4 regions of the Agrobacterium sp. CG160-95 genome follow, and region 2 is predicted to be linked to each of the others. Evidence: predicted binding sites of a transcription regulator. Region 2 holds the regulator's gene; each other region holds the start of a gene.
The links. The regulator PhoB, encoded in region 2, activates phosphate uptake and scavenging genes when phosphate is short. The targets are predictions, from matches to a motif close to TGTCATNNANCTGTCAT.
Positions count from the first base shown of each region.

Region 1: ACQZ63_RS18565 (LTA synthase family protein) is a predicted target of PhoB. The motif match lies at 2,862-2,878, and genes of this name have one in related genera.
Region 3: ACQZ63_RS17830 (ceramide glucosyltransferase) is a predicted target of PhoB. The motif match lies at 2,009-2,025, and genes of this name have one in related genera.
Region 4: phnC (phosphonate ABC transporter ATP-binding protein) is a predicted target of PhoB. The motif match lies at 1,832-1,848, and genes of this name have one in related genera.

Region 1 is NZ_JBNWDU010000005.1:258,572-263,582, reverse strand. Features, by position in the region: gene ACQZ63_RS18580 (TolB family protein) at 1-309, opposite strand, end outside; gene ACQZ63_RS18575 (VOC family protein) at 502-879, shown strand; gene ACQZ63_RS18570 (NAD+ synthase) at 1,029-2,708, opposite strand; gene ACQZ63_RS18565 (LTA synthase family protein) at 2,940-4,880, shown strand; gene ACQZ63_RS18560 (DUF1003 domain-containing protein) at 4,990-5,011, shown strand, end outside.
Region 2 is NZ_JBNWDU010000001.1:992,927-997,937, reverse strand. Features, by position in the region: gene pstB (phosphate ABC transporter ATP-binding protein PstB) at 1-734, shown strand, start outside; gene phoU (phosphate signaling complex protein PhoU) at 833-1,558, shown strand; gene phoB (phosphate regulon transcriptional regulator PhoB) at 1,590-2,273, shown strand; gene ACQZ63_RS04955 (GcrA family cell cycle regulator) at 2,573-3,106, opposite strand; gene ACQZ63_RS04950 (aspartate aminotransferase family protein) at 3,537-4,739, shown strand; gene argF (ornithine carbamoyltransferase) at 4,794-5,011, shown strand, end outside.
Region 3 is NZ_JBNWDU010000005.1:111,064-116,074, forward strand. Features, by position in the region: tRNA gene ACQZ63_RS17815 (tRNA-Arg) at 1-27, opposite strand, end outside; gene ACQZ63_RS17820 (ETC complex I subunit) at 79-384, opposite strand; tRNA gene ACQZ63_RS17825 (tRNA-Pro) at 650-726, shown strand; gene ACQZ63_RS17830 (ceramide glucosyltransferase) at 781-1,923, opposite strand; gene ACQZ63_RS17835 (DUF982 domain-containing protein) at 2,506-2,775, opposite strand; gene ACQZ63_RS17840 (BON domain-containing protein) at 2,987-3,235, shown strand; gene ACQZ63_RS17845 (DUF192 domain-containing protein) at 3,295-3,780, opposite strand; gene ACQZ63_RS17850 (cold-shock protein) at 3,780-4,358, opposite strand; gene ACQZ63_RS17855 (VOC family protein) at 4,549-4,989, shown strand.
Region 4 is NZ_JBNWDU010000001.1:1,234,103-1,239,113, forward strand. Features, by position in the region: gene phnK (phosphonate C-P lyase system protein PhnK) at 1-343, shown strand, start outside; gene phnL (phosphonate C-P lyase system protein PhnL) at 348-1,055, shown strand; gene ACQZ63_RS06160 (transferase hexapeptide repeat family protein) at 1,052-1,669, shown strand; gene phnC (phosphonate ABC transporter ATP-binding protein) at 1,907-2,767, shown strand; gene phnD (phosphonate ABC transporter substrate-binding protein) at 2,853-3,758, shown strand; gene phnE (phosphonate ABC transporter, permease protein PhnE) at 3,828-4,814, shown strand; gene phnE (phosphonate ABC transporter, permease protein PhnE) at 4,814-5,011, shown strand, end outside.

The DNA of each region.
Region 1 (5,011 bases), on a different contig from region 2:
CGGCGTTCCGCCCGTCGAAGGCAGCAGATAGATGGCACTCTTGCCGAACTCCACCTTGTCGGAAATGGCATAAAGCGAACCGTCAGGCGAAATGCCGTGGTCATTGTTGCAGATTGTCGCAAAGCCAGTATCGACCTTTTCAGGCGAAGGGTCGCCGGCAAGTGACAGGCGATAAAGCAGACCGTCGCAGTTCAGAAGCAGGTATTTCCCGTCCGGCGACCAGTTCGGAGCCTCGAACAGCTCCGGCGTCTGCCAGACCACCCGCATCTGCCGAGTGCGGATGTTGAAGATTTCGATGGAACTGCGCATGCTGCCTCCCGGGCCTGTCGATCGTCTGGCGTGGAGCGTTGAATGGCACAACCATTCCGTTTGCATCCGCCACCGCCGTAATTATGATCCTATTGCCGCAGGCACCGCCCTGCAAATTCAAATAGGAAAAAACAGCAGCGTTCCGGCACCGCCCGCACCCCTGCCCGTTTCTCCCAGATCCGAGGTTCCGCGATGAACACCATCGCCGATCACGGCATCCGCTTCGGTCGGATCGCCGCAATGCTTCCTGTCAAGAATATCGAGAAGGCCCATGACTTTTATGTCCGTGTGCTGGGCTTCGAAAAGACCTTCGAAAACGGCAACCCTGTCGGTTTCATGATCCTGAAACAAGGTAACGCCGAGTTGCACCTGACATTGCAGTCAACGCACAAACCGGCCCCCTTCAATGTGGCGCATATGCTGGTCAGCGACGCCGACGCGCTGCATGCGCTTTGCAAAAGCCACGGGCTTCGCATCATCAAAAGTCTGCAGGACAAGGATTATGGCCTGCGGGCCTTCGTTTTCGAAGACCCGGATGGTAACCGCATCGATGTGGGGCAGGTTATTTAACGAGATAGGGAGACGGCGCGGCGTGTCCGCGCCGTTGGAGGAAAAGGATGCTTCTTCGCCATCGATATATGGCGAAGCCGCAGCATCCGCACTCCGTCACCCCGAACTAGATTCGGGGTCCAGCAAGCTCCCTCCATGCCCTCCTTCGACTACCTGTCCCTGAACCGGTTGGTAATCGGATAACGGCGATCGCGGCCGAAGTTCTTCTTGGTGATCTTCACCCCGGGCGCGGATTGGCGGCGTTTGTATTCGGCGAGATAGAGCAGATGCTCGATCCGGTGCACCGTCGCGATATCATGGCCACGCGCGAGGATTTCCTCGACCGACATTTCCTTTTCCACCAGGCACTCCAGAATATCGTCCAGCACCGGATAGGGCGGCAGCGAATCCTGGTCTGTTTGGTTGGGTCGCAATTCGGCGGATGGCGCCTTGGAGATGATATTGGCGGGGATCACTTCGCCGGACGGCCCGAGCGCGCCGGGCGGCACATGGGAATTGCGCCAGCTGGAGATGGCGTAGACCTGCATCTTGTAGAGGTCCTTGATGGGATTGAAACCGCCATTCATGTCGCCATAAAGCGTCGCATACCCCACCGACATTTCCGACTTGTTGCCTGTTGTCACCACCATCGAGCCGAACTTGTTGGAAACAGCCATGAGAATGGTGCCGCGTGTTCGGCTCTGCAGGTTTTCTTCGGTAATGCCTTCTTCCGTGCCTTCGAACATTTCCGAAAGCGCCGACAGGAACCCATCCACCGGTTCGGCAATCGGCACGATATCGTAACGGCAGCCGAGCGCTCTGGCGCAATCGGCTGCGTCCTTCAGCGAATCCTCGGAGGTGTAACGATAGGGCAGCATGATGCAGCGCACCCGCTCTTCGCCCAGCGCATCAACAGCAAGCGCAGCGCATATCGCCGAATCGATACCGCCGGAAAGGCCGAGAACCACGCTCTTGAAGCCGTTCTTGTTGACGTAATCGCGAAAGCCCAGCATGCAGGCGCGGTAATCCGCCTCCTCGCCTTCAGGGATTTTCGAGAAAGGACCGCTCTCGCAGCGCCAGCCTTCTGCGGTGCGTTTCCAATCGGTAACGGCAAGGGTCGCCTCGAACTGGCTCATCTGGAAGGCAAGGGTCTTGTCGGCATTGAAACCGAAGCTCGCGCCGTCGAAAACCAGCTCGTCCTGCCCGCCAAGCTGATTGGCGAAGACCAGCGGCAAGCCGCTTTCGATTACTTGCTTCAGCGCCACCTGATGGCGCACATCCAGCTTGCCGCGATAATAGGGCGAACCATTCGGCACCAGCAGGATTTCCGCCCCGCTTTCGGCAAGCGTTTCGCACACACCCATATCGTTCCAGATTTCCTCGCAGATCGGAATGCCGATCCTGACACCGCGGAAATTATAGGGACCGGAGATCGAACCTTCGGCGAAAACGCGTTTTTCATCGAACTCGCCGTAATTCGGCAGGTCGATCTTGTCGCGCAGCGCGATGATCCTGCCGCCATCCAGAAGCGCAACCGAATTGTGCCGGCCCGTTTCGCCCTGACGCGGAAAACCGATGACGACGCCCGGCCCGCCATCGGCGGTTTCCGCCGCCAGTTCTTCCACGGCCTTCAGGCACGCTTTCAGAAAAGCCGGCTTCAATACCAGGTCTTCCGGCGGATAGCCGGATATGAACAGCTCGGTCAGAAGCAGGAGATCGGCACCCTGCGTCGCCGCATCGGCCCGTGCTTCGCGCGCCCTGGCGAGATTGCCCGCCACGTCGCCAACAGTCGGATTGAACTGCCCGACGGCAATTCGAAGATGGTTTTTGATGTCGTGTCTGTCGCTCATGGCTTTTCAATACCGCGCCCGTGCCCGCTCCGCAACGCGGCAATTGCATGCCGCACCACCTTGATAGGATGAAGCCGCAACCGGCATTCACGCTAAGGTTATCACCGCACCGGCCACACCCCGCAAAGTTCATGTCGCGTTCATCGCGCTTATGTGACAGTTACATGACAGTTTTGCGACGCCCCGATTCACCTCCCCGAATTGCGCGGTGTTGCCTCGTAATACCGGAGTATGAGTTTGAGAAATTCGGCGCCAAAAACAACGGCTTCCGAAAAGGCTGATTTTGTCTTTTCGCCTGCATGGACGCGGAGCCTTTCCAAGCTTTCGGGTAAGGCCTACACGCTTGCCAATCTAACGTTTTCCTCGGTCGTGCTTGTCGTCGCGCTGGAATGGATCGCCCGCGGTTCGCTAGTTGATGTCGGCACCTTCCTCACCTCATCCGCCCGCCCCGGCATGACCACCATCGCCGCCGTGCTGCTGCTGCTCGTAGCGCTGGATTCCATCCTCGGCCGCCGTTACCTGTCGCTCATCGCCGTTGCGCCGCTTTGCGCGCTGACAGGGCTGATTTCCGCGCAGAAACAGACCTATCTCTCCGATCCGCTTTATCCCTCCGACCTGCTGTTCGGCCGGCAGATCCTCGAGCTTCTGCCCACCATGCTGAAAGCCCAGCCGCTGACGGCCGTGCTGGTCGGCCTTGGCCTTTGCGCCACGGTTGCGGCCCTTTCCACCCTGTGGCTGCTGGCGCGGCGTTATTCGCCGGGCTTGAGCTGGCGCGAACGCGCCGCAGGTCTTGTGCTGGCGCTGCCGCTTCTGGCCGGCCTCGCCTCGCTCATGGACTATTCGCATTATTCGTGGGTGCGCGATCGTCTCAACATCATCCCCATGATGTGGGATCAACAGGAGAATTACCGCCATAACGGTTTCCTGATGGCCTTTGCCTTCAATATTCCCATGGCCAACGTCTCGGCGCCGCAGGGTTACGGCGAAAACAGCATTGCGGACCTGACCTCGGAACCCGCCGCCTTTGCCGCCAACACGGGCGATTACCCTGATGTCATCATGTTGATGAGCGAATCGCTGTGGGATCCGACACGGCTTGAAAACGTGAAGCTCTCTGCCGATCCGATGCCCAACATCCGCGCCAAGCAATCCGGCAACGTGTTCTCGCCGGAATTCGGCGGCATGACGGCGAATGTGGAATTCGAGGCGCTGACCGGCTTTTCCAACGCCTTCCTGCCCTATGGCAGCATTCCCTACCAGCAATATATCCGCCGCCCGGTACCCTCGCTTGCCAGCTTCTTCCGTGGCGAAGGGTATTCGGCCATCGCCATGCATCCGTTTCAGGAATGGTTCTGGAACCGCAAGGAAGTTTACAGGAATTTCGGCTTCGAGGAGTTCCGCTCGGAAGAGACATTGCCGCCCATGGAAAAGCGCGGCAACTTCGCCTCCGACGACGCGCTGATGGACCAGATCATGGTGGCCGCGGACGATGCGCGCAACCCGCTCTTCCTCTTCGCCGTCACCCTGCAGGGACACGGACCTTACGAGGCGGGCCGTTATGCCAGCGACACCATCGGCGTAGAGGGCGATCTTTCCGCTTCCGCATCGCAGGCGCTTGGTACCTATGCGCAGGGCGTGGCGGAGGCCGACGACGCCCTTCTGAAGCTGATGCGCTGGGCAAAAAAGCGCGAGCGCGAAACCATCATCGTGCTCTTCGGCGATCACCTGCCGCCGCTTGGCCAGACATTCGTGGAAAGCGGCTACATGCCGGGCATGGTGGCCAGCCGCCGCGCGCCGCTGGAAGTCATGAAAAAGGAACACGAGACGCCGCTTGTCGTCTGGTCCTCGAAGACGGGGGTGCGCAAGAATATCGGCACCATCAGCCCGGCGCTGTTGCCCTATCACGTACTGAAAACAGCCGGTTTCTCAGACCCCTTCTATACGGGGACTTTGGGTGAAGTGCAGGATGCGTTTTCCGTTGTCGACCGGCATATGCTGGTGGCAACGGATGGCAAGGCCCTGCCCGACTGGTCGATCTCACCCAATTCCATTCCGGACGTGGTGCGCAATTATCGCCTGCTGCAATTCGACATGATGTTCGGCGAGCAATATGGCCGAGAGCGCTTCTTCCCCGGCTTCAACTGGGTAAATGACGCTACACCCTCCGTCTGATGGGGCTGGATGCCTAAACGGCATGGCAGCGGAAATCGTTTGAATTCCTTTGCCATGCGGGTTTATCTCGACAGGGCCTTACCGAACCATCAGCACCACGAGAAGCACCGTGTCAGACATCTCCGACTATA
Region 2 (5,011 bases):
ATGTTTCGGTTTATTACGGCGAAAAGCGCGCGCTTTACGACGTGAACCTCAATGTCCGCGAAAACACGGTGACTGCACTTATCGGCCCGTCCGGTTGCGGTAAATCCACTTTCCTGCGCACCTTGAACCGCATGAACGACACGATCGACGGTTGCCGGGTCACCGGCAAGATCACGCTCGATACCGACGATATCTACGATCAGCAGATCGACGTCGTGGAACTGCGTGCCCGCGTCGGCATGGTGTTCCAGAAGCCGAACCCGTTCCCGAAGACGATTTATGAGAACATCGCCTACGGCCCGCGTATCCACGGTCTCGCCCGCAACAAGGCGGATATGGACCAGATCGTCGAGCATAGCTTGCAGAAAGCGGGTCTTTGGAACGAGGTGAAGGATCGTTTGCTGGAATCCGGCACGGGCCTGTCCGGTGGCCAGCAGCAGCGTCTGTGCATCGCACGCGCGGTTGCCGTCAGCCCGGAAGTGATCCTGATGGACGAGCCGTGCTCGGCGCTGGATCCGATCGCGACTGCGAAGGTCGAGGAACTGATCCACGAACTGCGCACCAACTACACCATCGTCATCGTCACGCACTCCATGCAGCAGGCGGCGCGCGTTTCCCAGCGTACGGCCATGTTCCATCTTGGTCATCTTGTCGAAGAAAACGAAACCGACAAGATGTTCACTAATCCGGACGACCAGCGCACGCAGGACTACATCATGGGCCGCTTCGGCTGATCCCCGGCCGGTGCTTTATCGTAACCGTACAAGACTGGTGCCTCTGCCGTGCCCCGCTGTTGGGCACGCGCATGCAGGCCAAGCCGGAGGAATAGACCATGACACAGACAACGACCCATTCGCATATCCTGTCTGCCTATGACGACGAACTGAAGTTTCTGACGCGCCGCATCGCCGAAATGGGCGGTCTTGCCGAGCAGATGTGCGGTGACGCCGTGCGCGCACTCGTCAATTCCGATGCTGCGCTTGCGCAGAAAGTCATTTCGGACGATACCATTCTCGACCACGCTGAGCGCGAAATTGGCGACAAGGCGATCGTAACCATCGCCAAGCGTCAGCCGATGGCGGCAGACCTTCGCGAGATCATCGGCACCCTGCGTATCGCCGCCGATCTCGAACGCGTCGGCGATCTTGGCAAGAACACGGCCAAGCGCGTTATCGCTGTCGCCGGCACCGGTGTTCCGCGCAAGCTCGCCCGCGGCATCGAGCATCTGTCCGACCTGGCGCTGGTGCAGCTCAAGGAAGTCCTCGACGTCTATTCCACGCGTTCCGCCGAAAAGGCCAATGCGATCCGTGAACGCGACGAGGAAATCGATGCCATGTACACGTCGCTCTTCCGGGAGCTTCTGACCTACATGATGGAAGACCCGCGCAACATCACCACCTGCACGCATCTTCTGTTCTGCGCCAAGAACATCGAGCGTATCGGCGATCATGCGACGAATATCGCAGAGACGATCTATTACATGACCACCGGCAGCCAGCCGGAGGGCGAGCGTCCGAAGGACGACAGTTCCAACACGCTTGGTTCGGTGACCGAGTAACAGACAAGCAGAAGCTTGCGGAGTTCAGCATATGGTGCCCAAGATTGCAGTTGTGGAAGACGAGGAAGCGTTGAGCGTCCTGCTTCGTTACAATCTCGAGGCTGAGGGATACGACGTCGACACGATACCCCGTGGCGATGAGGCGGAAATCAGGCTGCAGGAGCGCATTCCGGATCTTCTTATCCTGGACTGGATGTTGCCCGGTGTCTCCGGTATCGAACTGTGCCGGCGCTTGAGAATGCGGCCGGAAACAGAACGCCTGCCCATCATCATGCTGACGGCGCGTGGCGAAGAGAGCGAACGGGTTCGCGGTCTCGCTACCGGCGCTGACGATTATGTCGTCAAGCCGTTCTCGACGCCGGAACTCATGGCCCGGGTCAAGGCCATGTTGCGCCGGGCCCGTCCGGAGGTTCTGTCGTCGGTGCTCAAATGCGGCGATATCGAACTGGACCGCGAGACCCATCGCGTTCACCGCAAAAGCCGCGAAGTGCGTCTCGGCCCGACGGAATTCCGCTTGCTGGAATTCCTGATGACGTCGCCGGGTCGGGTGTTTTCCCGCTCGCAATTGCTGGATGGCGTCTGGGGTCATGATATCTATGTCGACGAGCGTACTGTCGATGTGCATGTCGGACGTCTGCGCAAGGCCCTGAATTTCTCGCACATGCAGGATGTCATCCGCACGGTGCGTGGTGCGGGATATTCGATGGAAGCCTGAGCGATGCGGAACCAGATAGTTTCGCTGGCGAAGTAGTGCACCAAAAAATCAGGAAGCCCGAAATCTGAAACGATTTCGGGCTTTTTCAATATGAATATCCGCCAAACTCGATGCCATTGTCCGTTTTGACCGGAGGAGATCGGCGGCGCGTTGAAATCCGGATTGAAGGGTCACGCCCGATAGTAAGGGGAAAGGGTGAGGCCTGCCATCAAGCCGCCCAGAAAGCGGCTTTATTTTTGTCATAAAAAAACGGGCCCGAAGGCCCGTAATTTTTGAGTGCTGAATGCGTGCCGCAACACTCAAGCCTTGCGGCGCTCGCTCACCGGCTGGTAGGCGAGTTTCGCATGGAACTTGCAATAGGGCGAAGATTCCAGCGCTTCACAACCGCAGAAATGGAAGTCGTCCTTCAGCGGATCGCCAACCGGCCATTTGCAGGTGCGCTCGGTCAGTTCCGTCAGCGTCAGGCGACGGGAAATCGGCGTGACAACGTTCTTGGAAGGAACGTAATCGAGCACCTGCGCGGTCTCGATATCGATCTCCTCGTGCAGCGCCGTTGCAGCGTTCGAACGGGTGAGGATACGCGCCGGTGCCGCGTTGACGCGACCTGCGAAAGTCGTCGCGCGCGGGGCAGGGGCAGCTGTGCGCTTCGGCGCGGAGCGTGCCGAAGTCACTGGACCGCCAGCCTTGACGCGTCCCGGCAGATTGAGACGATGGACCTTGCCGATCACGGCATTACGGCTGACGCCGCCCAGCTGCGCTGCAATCTGGCTGGCGCTAAGGCCCTCGGACCACAATTTCTTGAGCTTTTCGACTCGTTCGTCTGTCCAGTTCATGCCGCTTCTCCGCTTGTCGCGTGTATTTTCGGCAGAATCCCTCTCCGTCTCGCGCGCATGCCGCAAGCGTGGTTTCCGCCTGATTTTCGGTGACTAGTTCCGCCGCAATGCAGTCTAGTAATTAGCGATTAACCTAGTGCCAGCCCGACTCCGTGGCAAGAGTCGCGGGAATCATCTGGAATCGATTTTCCGGTTTTCCCCAACTTGCTGGCGTATTGAGTCTGAAAGGCAACACCTTGGGGCTGGCCCGCCGCCGCATACTAGTGCTTGAGAAGCCCGGGAAACGCTGACTTTTGTTGACATCGGCAAACGAAGTGACAATAGTGCCCCTGCCGCCGCAAGGCGGCATTTTGATTTTCAGGCGAGGGATAACCCCGCAAGCCTATTGACAACAGTTTGACAGCGCATCTGCGCAAGGAGTGATACAGCCATGGCCGAAGCCGGCGCGCCATTGTTTGATACGTTTTCAAGAGCCCCCCTGCGCTTCGAGCGCGGTGAGGGTGTATGGCTGTTCACGGAAAGCGGCGAGCGATATCTGGATTTTGCGGCCGGTGTTGCTGTCAACTCGCTGGGCCACGCCCATCCTCACCTCGTTGATGCGATCAAGACGCAGGCCGAGAAGGTCTGGCACGTCTCGAACCTTTATGAAGTACCGGGACAGGAAAAACTCGCCAGGCGCCTGACGGAAGCGACTTTCGCGGACAAGGTATTCTTCACAAATTCAGGCGCGGAAGCCCTGGAATGCGCCATTAAGACCGCCCGCCGTTATCACTATACCAAGGGCCATCCGGAGAAGTTCCGCATCGTGTCCTTCGAAGGCGCTTTCCATGGCCGTACACTGGCGACGATCGCCGCGGGTGGCCAGCAGAAATACCTCGAAGGTTTCGGTCCCAAGGTCGAAGGTTTCGATCAGGTTCCGTTCGGTGATGTCGATGCCCTCAAGGCCGTCATCACGGCTGAGACTGCAGCACTTCTGATCGAGCCCATCCAGGGCGAGGGCGGCATTCGCTCGCCCAGCAAGGAATTCCTGCAAATCCTGCGCGGATTGTGCAACGAGCACGGCCTGCTGCTGATTTTCGATGAGGTCCAGACGGGTGTCGGCCGCACAGGCAAGCTGTTTGCTTATGAACATACCGGTGTTGCGCCCGATATCATGGCGGTCGCCAAGGGTATCGGTGGCGGTTTCCCGCTCGGCGCATGCCTTGCCACGGCAGATGCCGCTTCCGGCATGACGGCGGGCGTACATGGCACCACTTACGGCGGCAACCCGCTGGCCATGGCAGTCGGCAATGCCGTGCTTGACGTCGTTCTCTCCGAAGGTTTTCTCGAGAAGGTCCGTGACGTCGCGCTGGTCTTCCGGCAGGGTCTGGCCTCGCTCAAGGACCGTTATCCTGACGTGATCGAGGAAATTCGCGGCGAAGGCCTGCTTCTGGGCATCAAGGCGAAGATTCCTTCGGGCGAATTGCTGCAGGCCATGCGCGCAGAGCATCTGCTTGGCGTGCCTGCGGGCGACAATGTCATCCGTCTTCTGCCGCCGCTCGTCACCACGGCGGAAGAGGCCCGTGAGGGTCTTGCACGTATCGACGCGGCTGCCGCCTCCCTGACGGTTGCGAAACAGGCAAAAAGCGCCTGAAAAAATCAAGAGCGGGCCTCTCTTCAGGGGCTCGCAAGCATGGGACAGATTAGAATGGGTTCACCAAAACATTTTCTGGACCTCTCGGCCGTCGGGTCGGAGGATCTGCGGACAATTCTTGATGATGCGCGCACGCGCAAGATTGCCACCAAAACCGGCACGGCGGAAAAGCCGCTTGCTGGCAAGATGCTGGCAATGATTTTCGAAAAACCGTCCACACGCACCCGCGTCTCCTTCGATGTCGGCATGCGCCAGCTCGGCGGTGAGACCCT
Region 3 (5,011 bases), on a different contig from region 2:
CGCTCTATCCAGCTGAGCTAAGGGGCCGTCGTGCCGGACTATTATTGCTCCGGCTAAAAATCGTTCAGTGCGTCTTCTTCAATGCGTCCAGGGCTGGGTGCGGTTGAAGCGGAAATTATCCGTGTAGGATACAACCTTGCGGGTTGCTTCCTTCGGCTGGATGACGCGGTATTCGATGCCCTTGCGCTGTGCATAGGCTTCTGCCTGTTCCTGCGTCTCGAATGTCAGCTTTACCTGCTGCTTCATGTCGGATGTCGAGGTGTATCCCATGATCGGATCGATCTTGCGCGGGACCTCAGCGTCGAATTCCAGAACCCAGACATTGGTTTTCGCCTTGCCGGATTGCATGGCGGTCTTTGCAGGGCGGTAAATCTTCGCAGACATGTCGAAACTGCTCCGGTTGGGCGGTGGGGCATGCGCCCCGGATTACTATTCACGGACCTGAATAGAATAACCAAATCGTGTCAGGAACGCTGAATTTGAAATGGACCGACTCCATGTGAGAGTCAAGACGATTATCCCTTGCGGCCTCTTCACGGTCCCATCGCGTCGCATGAGTTTTCAACAATCGAGGCAATGGGCTCAACAAAGATGAATTTCCCTGTTGCGGACTGCGGGTGAACCGTGTATTCCCCAGCCATCGCCTCGGCGGAGTGTAGCGCAGTCTGGTAGCGCATCTGGTTTGGGACCAGAGGGTCGGGAGTTCGAATCTCTCCACTCCGACCATTTAAAGCGAAACATTCGCTTGTCGGTGTAACCCCTTCAAATAATAGCTTCCGTTCAGTCCGCTGAAGGTCCGGCCAATGTGCTTTCGGCCGTGCCGATCGTCATGACATTGCCGCGCCATGCAACCGCGCTGCCGATCCAGCTGCGTACCCAGACGAATGGCATGATGACATCCCGCGCGACCATTGCCGGAAGGGTATAGAGTGATACCGGCCACCGGTTGAGAGCTGTGAGCGCCAGTTCCGGGCCATACATGATGGCGAGTACGGCAATCGCGGTGACGGCAAGGTTCGCATCCGCGGCAACCGCGGCAGCGAGCGCGAAGAGGAGCGGGGGAAGCGCGCCGGTGAGGATTTCCGGGGCGAAATATTGCGGGAAGGTGACGCGCCGCAGCCGCGCCCAGCGGGTCTGCCGCGACCAGATCTCACCGGCATGGCGCTGTCCGAGCGGCTGCTCGAACGGGGCCGACACCAGATGTACCTTGCGACCGGCATTTCTGACCAGCTTCGTGGAAGCGGCATCTTCGGCGATTTCGGCGGCGAGCGCGCGGATGCCGCCGCGCTCTTCCAGGAACGGCTTGTTCCACAACATCGATTTGCCCTGCGCGAAGCCCGTGCCGATGGCTTCCGCCGCATATTGCCAGCGGCCTTGCGAGCCGTTGAGGAAGGCGCATTCCACATGCGCCCAGAAGCCATCCGGCCGGGAGCCGAGTGGCGGCGAGCAGACCAGTCCGCTATCCGGCCGCCAGGCCGACATCATGGTTTCGATATAGGATTGCGGCATCAAAACATTGGAATCGGCCAGAATGACCCATTCGTGCCGGGCAGCACGCCAGCCCTTGACGCAATTGTTCAGTTTGGGATTGGCGCTGATGCGATCATCGCCGATGAGCAATTGCGCTGAAACTGCGGGGAAGGCCGCGCTTGCCTTGCGCACTTCCTCGATCACGGGATCGAACTCGTCGGCGACGCAGAACAGAAGCTCATAGTCCGGCCAGTTGAGCTGGAAGGCGCGCGACAGCGTCAGCGGTGTGAAAGTTTCGATGCCGCGCAGCGGCACCACCAGCGATACCGGCGGCTTCTGTCGTACAAGTGCGTTGTCCGTATCGCGTCTTTTAAGCCGCCAGCCTGCCAGAACGACGCCGAGAAGATTGAAGGCGAGGAGCAGAATTGCGCAAAGGGCAAAAACAGTTTCCATGCTGGCCAGTTCCACTCCCAAGCTTTCAGCGGTTTACCCGCCAACCGATTCCATGGAATTCGTCATTGCGGATTATAACGTTTGCATGACAGTTACATGTCATGTTCCGCAGGCAGGATCCGACTTCGGTCGTTCATGCGCCCCTGGCGCACGGGTCGATGCCGCGTTTGTTACCGAGAAAGCGTGAACGGTTTTTCCAGGCAACCTGTTCGCTAGGGGAGACGGTTGTTTGCCTGGTTGAATGCCATAACGACGAAGCGGGCCTGCCGCGCTATCAGGAATAGTCACGTCTAAACACCGATTGTAAGACCGAAATCTATCCGAGTATTGACTGCCGGTGCATGGGGAAAACTAAGACGGTGTATCTCACACCAACCTCCCGATCCCTGTGCACCCGGCCATCTGAATAGGACGAAGCTCAGGCTTCAATCAAACGGGCGATCCACGCAGGTGGATTGCCCGTTGTTTTGACCTATGGAGGCATGTTGATGAACGCAGATCGACTTGTCGCCCATCCGGTTGTCATCACCATAAGTTATTGATATTGGTCAATAATATTCACAAAGCCTTCCACATGACGAGCTAGTGGATGTTCAGAATATGCGCGTGGCTGCTTGCGACCAGAAACGATTCCCGCGCTTTTTCGATGTCGCATTTTCCGGCGATAGCATCGAGACAGTTCCTGCGTGCGTCCTCATATTCCGGTCCGTGTTCGTCCGGCCAGCGGTACATCAGCATGTCCAGCGCCACCAGAGGGCTGTAGATTTCCACCGCTGCGGATAGCGGCAGGTGGATCGCCACCGGCTTCATCCACGAGGCGTGGTGACACGGCTCCGTTTTGTTAATCAGCATGTCATTCTCCTCCCTGTTTCATGCGCCTTGACGGCAGATTTCACTCCCATGCGCGAAATGCTCACCTCACGAAATGGTTCCCGATCACCTAAAATGTGATCGGGCAGGGGGTTCCAATTTGCCAAGATGAATGGAAGATGAACGAATTGATGAACCGGAGATGAACAAAACCGTGATTCGGGCGTTGTAATAGCCAAGAAGGAGAACGCACATGTTCAATTTGTCAGGCATTCAGGAAAGCTTCTTTGGAGACCGCATGGCGGGTGTATGCGAGGCCATCACCTCTGCATTGGCTTTCGAAAACGGTCTCGAGAAGTCGCGGATTTCCGCAACCGTCGAAAATGACGTGATCTATCTTGAAGGGACGGCGGATTCGGTAGAGGCAATCGACATTGCCATCAATCTTGCCGCATCCATTTCCAATTGCCGGATTTTGAGCCATATCGAGCCGGTCTACTGAGATCTTGCCGGCCGAGCGAAACGTCGTCCGGCCTTTTCAGACGCAATAACGCGGCAATGTCATTTCCGGTTGCCGATTTGTGCACTGCGCACCAGATCGCCCGGTTTGATGCCGTAGCGTTTGGCAGTGCCGCCATTCAGTTCAAGCACGAATTTGACCGACCCACGGGAGCTGATGATCGCTTCTGAGTGTGGCACGGCGTTCTCGTGGATATGGGTTATGCGCCCGTCCCGGGCGATGAACAGCATGTCGAGCGGAATGAGAGTATTCCTCATCCACATGGCCACATCCCGCTCCTTGCCGAAATCGAACAGCATACCGCTTCCAAGCGGCATGGACTTGCGAAACATGAGGCCCTGTTCGCGCTGGGCGTTGTCCAGCGCCAGTTCCGCAACAAATTCGTGGGTTTCTCCGGAGGCGGTCTCTATCGTCAGCGGTTCGGATTGAAACGTCTGCTGTTGTTGAGCCTGTGCTGCGCTTGAGAGCGTGAAAAAAAGAAGCGCCAGAACGGCGCTCTTCATCAAGTTGCGAAACACAGCGGACATCAGTGCGACATCCCGATCGGGGCCGGGTTGTCGGGGTGGATTTCCGCCGCCATCAAACCCTTGTCGCCATCGCCGAAGCGCACCAGCACCACCTGGCCCGGACGCAGTTCAGTGAGGCCGAAGCGGCGCAGCGTCTCCATATGCACGAAAATATCTTCAGTGCCTTCGCCGCGCGTCAAGAAGCCGAAACCCTTGGTGCGGTTGAACCATTTGACGATTGCACGCTCAAGCCCGCTTGATGGCGTGACCTGCACATGGGTGCGCACCGGCGGCAGCTGCGACGGGTGAACGGCGGTGGACTGATCCATCGACAGGATGCGGAAGGCCTGAAAGCCGCGGTCACGCCGCTGGATGAGGGCAACGATGCGTGTACCCTCGAGAATGGTCTGATACCCATCGCGGCGCAGGCAGGAGACATGCAGCAGCACGTCCTGCATGCCGTTGTCAGGCACGATAAAGCCGAAACCCTTGGCAACGTCGAACCATTTCACCGCGCCGGTGATTTCGGTCAGGTCCACGGCATCGGCCGAAAGGTCCTCGACATCGACTATCGTTTTCGATGACATCCTATCAGCCATATCCTGCCAACCCCTCGATTACGCGCCACACACCGGTCAACTGATTCCTGTGTACCAGATTAACATCTTGGTAACGGTTCCACGCAAGCCCTAGTTTTTGATTTGCGTAGCTGCTTTTATGTCGCCGTCCTTGTCCGGGGCTTGCGATCATGCGTTTATGGCCCGGAAAAGCGTATTGGAGAGGAAGAAAATGCGGTATCTGCACACGATGGTTCGCGTCAAAGACCTTGGCGAATCAATGAAATTCTATTGCGACCTGATGGGTCTCGAGGAAATACGCCGGATCGAAAACGAAAAAGGCCGTTTCACTCTGGTTTTTCTTGCAGCGCGCGACGATATCTCTGCGGCGCGGGAAAAAAAGGCGCCTTCCCTTGAACTCACCTACAATTGGGACACCGAAGATTACACCGGCGGCCGCAATTTCGGGCACCTGGCCTATGAGGTCGACAATATTTACGACTTCTGTGCCCACCTTCAGCAAAATGGCGTTGTGATCAACCGGCCGCCGCGTGACGGTCACATGGCCTTCGTTCGTTCGCCCGACGGTATTTCCTTCGAAATCTTGCAGAAGGGCGAAAGCCTCGCTCCAGCCGAACCGTGGATATCTATGCAGAATACGGGTTCGTGGTAGGGGTTTTCCCGACCAGAAGAGA
Region 4 (5,011 bases), 240 kb from region 2:
TGACGACCAGCCACGCGCCTTTTCCGGCGGCATGCGTCAGCGTCTGCAGATTGCCCGCAACCTGGTGACCTCACCGCGCCTCGTCTTCATGGACGAACCGACCGGCGGCCTCGATGTTTCGGTGCAGGCACGCCTGCTCGATCTCGTGCGTGGTCTCGTCAACGATCTCGGCCTCGCCGTTATCGTCGTCACCCATGATCTGGCGGTCGCGCGGCTGCTTTCCCATCGCATGATGGTGATGAAGGGTGGTGACGTCATCGAACACGGTCTGACAGACCGGGTGCTGGATGATCCGCGCGAACCCTACACGCAATTGCTTGTTTCCTCCATTTTGCAGGTTTGACGCCATGCCGACACCCCTTATCGTTTCGGAAGTCTTCAAAAGCTTCACCATGCATCTTCGCGATGGCATCGAACTGCCTGTTGTCCGGGATGTCAGTTTCTCCGTGTCCGGCGGAGAATGTGTCGTGCTCGGCGGCCCATCCGGCATCGGCAAAAGCTCGATCCTGAAAATGCTCTATGGCAATTATGCCATCGACAGCGGCCAGATCCTCATCCGCCACGAGGATCAGGTCATCGACATGGGCAGCGCCTCGCCGCGCACCATCCTCGAGATTCGCCATCGCACCATCGGGTATGTCAGCCAGTTTCTGCGCACCGTGCCGCGCGTTCCGGCGATCGACGTCGTCGCCGAGCCGCTTTTTGCGCGCAAGGTTGCCGCAGAAGAGGCCCGCGAGCAGGCAGCCGTTCTGCTTTCGAAACTCAACCTGCCGCGGGAATTGTGGTCGCTGCCGCCAGCAACCTTTTCCGGCGGCGAGCAGCAGCGCGTCAACATCGCACGCGGTTTCATCACCGATCACGCGATCCTGCTTCTCGATGAACCGACCGCATCCCTGGATGCCGCCAACCGACGGGTGGTCGTGGAGATGATCGCGGAAAAGAAGCGCAAAGGGACGGCCTTGCTCGGTATTTTCCATGACGAGGAAGTGCGCGAAGCCGTGGCCGATCGCGTTCTGGATGTCTCGCAATTCTCCCCCCGGAAGGCAGCGGCATGAGTGTGAAGGTCGGTCTCGAACCTGTTGTCCACGAAAGTGCCCGCGTCACCAATTCATCGATCGGCCGCTATACCGAAATTTCGGAACGCTGCCGCATCGAGGAAGTGGAGATGGGCGACTATTCCTATGTCATGCAGGACGGTGCGATCTGGTGCGCCACCATCGGCAAATTCGTCAACATCGCCGCATCCGTCCGCATCAACGCGACCAATCATCCGATGTCGCGCGCCACACTTCACCATTTCACCTACCGTGCCCGCAATTATTGGGACGACGCCGAAGATGAAAATGACTTCTTCGCCGCCCGCCGCGCCAAGCGCGTGGTGATCGGCCACGATGTCTGGATCGGCCATGGCGCGACCATCCTGCCTGGCGTCACAATCGGAAACGGCGCGGTAATCGGGGCCGGTGCGGTCGTGTCGAAAGACGTTGCGCCCTATACCATCGTCGGCGGCGTACCCGCCCGGCTGATCAGGACCCGCTTCCCGGCGGACCTTGGCCAGCGCATGGACGATCTCAAATGGTGGGACTGGGACCACGCAACGCTGCGCGGCGCACTGGACGATTTCCGCACCCTCGCCGCCGAGGATTTCGTGGCGAAATACGCCGGGTAAAATCGCCCCACACCGAAGAAACTGCAGATTCCGGGGTCATGCTCCGGGGTCTCCCTAACCATGTCTGCGAGACACAGCGCGGGCTTCAAGCCCTTGGCACGACTACTAAAAGGTTCGCAGGCGACCACGCGCACGCCTTATCTGCGCATTCTGTAATATTTTCTTCATCAAACTGACATTCACGCTTCACGCACCGCTGTTAGGTCGAACCCCATCAGAAGAAGATTGGACGGGGAAATGAGCTTTCACCTGAAGCAAGTCACGCGCCGTTTCGGCAACCACACTGCGGTCGATTCCGTGAATGTGGAAATTCCGCAAGGCCAGATGGTTGGCGTGATTGGACGTTCTGGCGCAGGAAAGTCAACGCTGCTGCGCATGATCAACCGCCTCGTCGATCCCTCCTCGGGTTCCATTCACTTCAACGACACGGAAGTCTCTTCGCTGAAGGGTGCCGCCCTGCGCAACTGGCAGCGCGACTGCGCGATGATCTTCCAGCAGTTCAATCTGGTGCCGCGTCTCGACGTGCTCACCAATGTCATGCTCGGCCGCCTGAACCACCGTTCGACCGTGCTCAGCCTGTTCAACATCTTCACGGATGAAGAGCGCCTGATGGCGATTGCCGCCCTCGAGCGGCTCGGCATCGAGCACGTGGCCATGCAGGCGGCGGGCACGCTTTCCGGCGGCCAGCAGCAGCGCGTCGCTATCGCCCGGGCACTAATGCAGTCTCCGAAGATGGTTCTCGCCGACGAGCCGATCGCCTCTCTCGATCCCCTGAACGCCAAGATCGTCATGGACGCCCTGCGCGACATCAACGAGCGTGAAGGCATCACCGTCATCACCAATCTGCATACGCTGGATACGGCGCGCAATTATTGCGAACGCATCATCGGCATGTCGCAGGGTCGAGTCGTTTTCGACGGAACACCCGCCGAACTGACGGCTGCGGCGGTCACGGAGATTTACGGCACGGATTCACACGGCGCCGGCATCGACGAGACCATGACCTCGACCAGCATCAATATTCCCGGCGCGCAGCTTGCCGCGCGTCCGGTTCAGCAATCTGCCGGTCCCGAACCGCTGGCTCTCGCCGGGCTCTGAGGAACCGCTCAGCATCGTTTGCGCCCGCGTCAAGGGCCGATACTTCACAACAAACTCCGGCTCGCCGGGAAACAGGAGAAAGTCCATGTTGAAGAAAATCCTTCTTTCGGCAGTCGCCCTTGGCGTTCTGGCCGGTTCGGCCATGGCTCAGGACGTCAAGGTCCTGCGTATCGGTCTCGACGGTTCGGAAAATGAAGCCGACCAGATCCGCAACACGAAGTGCGTTGCCGATGGCCTCAAGGCTGCAACCGGCGTTTCCGAAGTTCAGGTTTTCCCGTCGCCGGACTATAACGGCGTTATCCAGGGCCTGCTCGGCGGCACCATCGACATCGCCTCCATGGGCGCTTCTTCCTACGCCAAGATCGCTCTTGCCGATCCGAAGGCTGTCGACCCGATCCTGACCACGGCTGGCGCTGACGGTTCGACCGGTTATTACACCATCATGGTTGCCCGCAAGGACAGCGGCATCAAGACGCTGGCTGACGCCAAGGGCAAGAAGATCGGCTTCGCCGATCCTGACTCCACCTCCGGCTTCCTCGTCCCGAATGTTGCTATTCCGAAGGAAACCGGCGTTCCGGTCAAGGAATATTTCTCTGAAACCGGCTTCGGCGGCGGTCATGAGAACCTCGTTCTCGCCGTTCTCGACAAGAAGTTCGACGTTGGCACGACCTTCGGTTCGGGCGTCGGCAAGTGGGAAGAAGGCTACACGGCCGGCAACCTCTACCAGATGGTCAAGAAGGGCAATCTCGACATGGACGATATCGTCGAAGTCTGGAAGTCCCCTCTGATCCCGAACGGTCCGCTCATGGTCGCAAACAAGATCGGCGACAGCATGAAGCAGAAGGTCGAGACCTTCTTCATGGAACTGCCGAAGAAGGACCTCGCCTGCTTCCAGGGCTTCAGCCAGGGCAAGAACACCGGCTACGTCAAGGTCGATCCGTCCTTCTACCAGACGATCATCGACGCCCGTAAGTCCGTTATCGGCGGCTGATCCTCAGATCATATCCGGAAGCGGCGGTGCCTTGCGGCACCGCCGCTTTTGCCAATAAAGGAAAGCGGCATGGCGACCACACTGCAACATGGTACCCTCACGCCCGAGGGATTGAGCGCATCGTCCCGAACGGTGATGCGTCATTATCAACAGCAGCTTAGGACACGGCGGATTTATACCGTTATGTCGCTCGTTATCTTCCTCATCGTCCTTGCCGCCTCACTGAATTTCGCCAATGAGGCCAATTCGGGCAAGTTCTTCGAGCGCCTGCCATATTTTTTCGACTTCATGAAAACATTCGTGCCGGATAGTCCGCTCGAGGTCTTCCGGGCGATGTTCGACCTGCCGTCGCCCTATGACAACGGTTCGCTGAAATACAACTATGTCGCGGATCGCGTTTACATCACCAACGGTTTCTACATACCGCATTTCATCTATCAGCTGATCATCACGCTCAACATCGCGCTGGTCTCGACGATAATAGGCACGACCTTCGCATTTGTGCTGTGCTTCTTTGCCTCCACCAACCTTATCGGTGCCGGCCTCGTGCGCTGGGTGGTACGCCGGGTAATGGAGATCCTGCGCGCCTTTCCGGAGATCGTCGTCGCGGGATTGCTGACTGCCATCTTATCGATCGGGCCGATCGCGGCGATCATCGCGATTTCCGTGCACACCATCGGGGCTCTGGGGAAGCTATTCTTCGAAGTCGTGGAAAATGCCGACATGAAGGCGGATGAAGGCCTGCGTGCCGCGGGTGCCAACTGGCTGGAGCGGGTTCGCTTTGCCATCGTGCCGCAGGTCCTGCCCAATTTCGTGTCCTATGCATTGCTGCGTGCCGAAATCAATGTACGCGCCTCGACCATCATCGGCGCCGTTGGTGGTGGCGGCATTGGCGAGGTCTTCCGGCTGTCGATCGGTAACGATCACGCCTCCAAGACCTATGCCATCATCTTCCTGCTGCTGATCACCATCATCGCCGTAGACCAGTTTTCAAGCTGGTTGCGCCGCAGGCTGATCGGCCATCAATCCTTCGAATTCGGACGGGGAGCGGCCTGATGTCGTCCAGCTTCATTCTCAATACCGCAGACCGCGAGAGGCTGACGGCCGCACATCCCGCAATTTTCAATCGCGGCTTCATGCAGCGATACGGCTTGCTGACCGGTATTGTCGCCGTCCTCGTCTATCTCACCGCCTGCTTTTTCTTCTTCAATGTCGGCCCCGCCTTCATGCAGGGTCGATGGGATCGCGCTTCG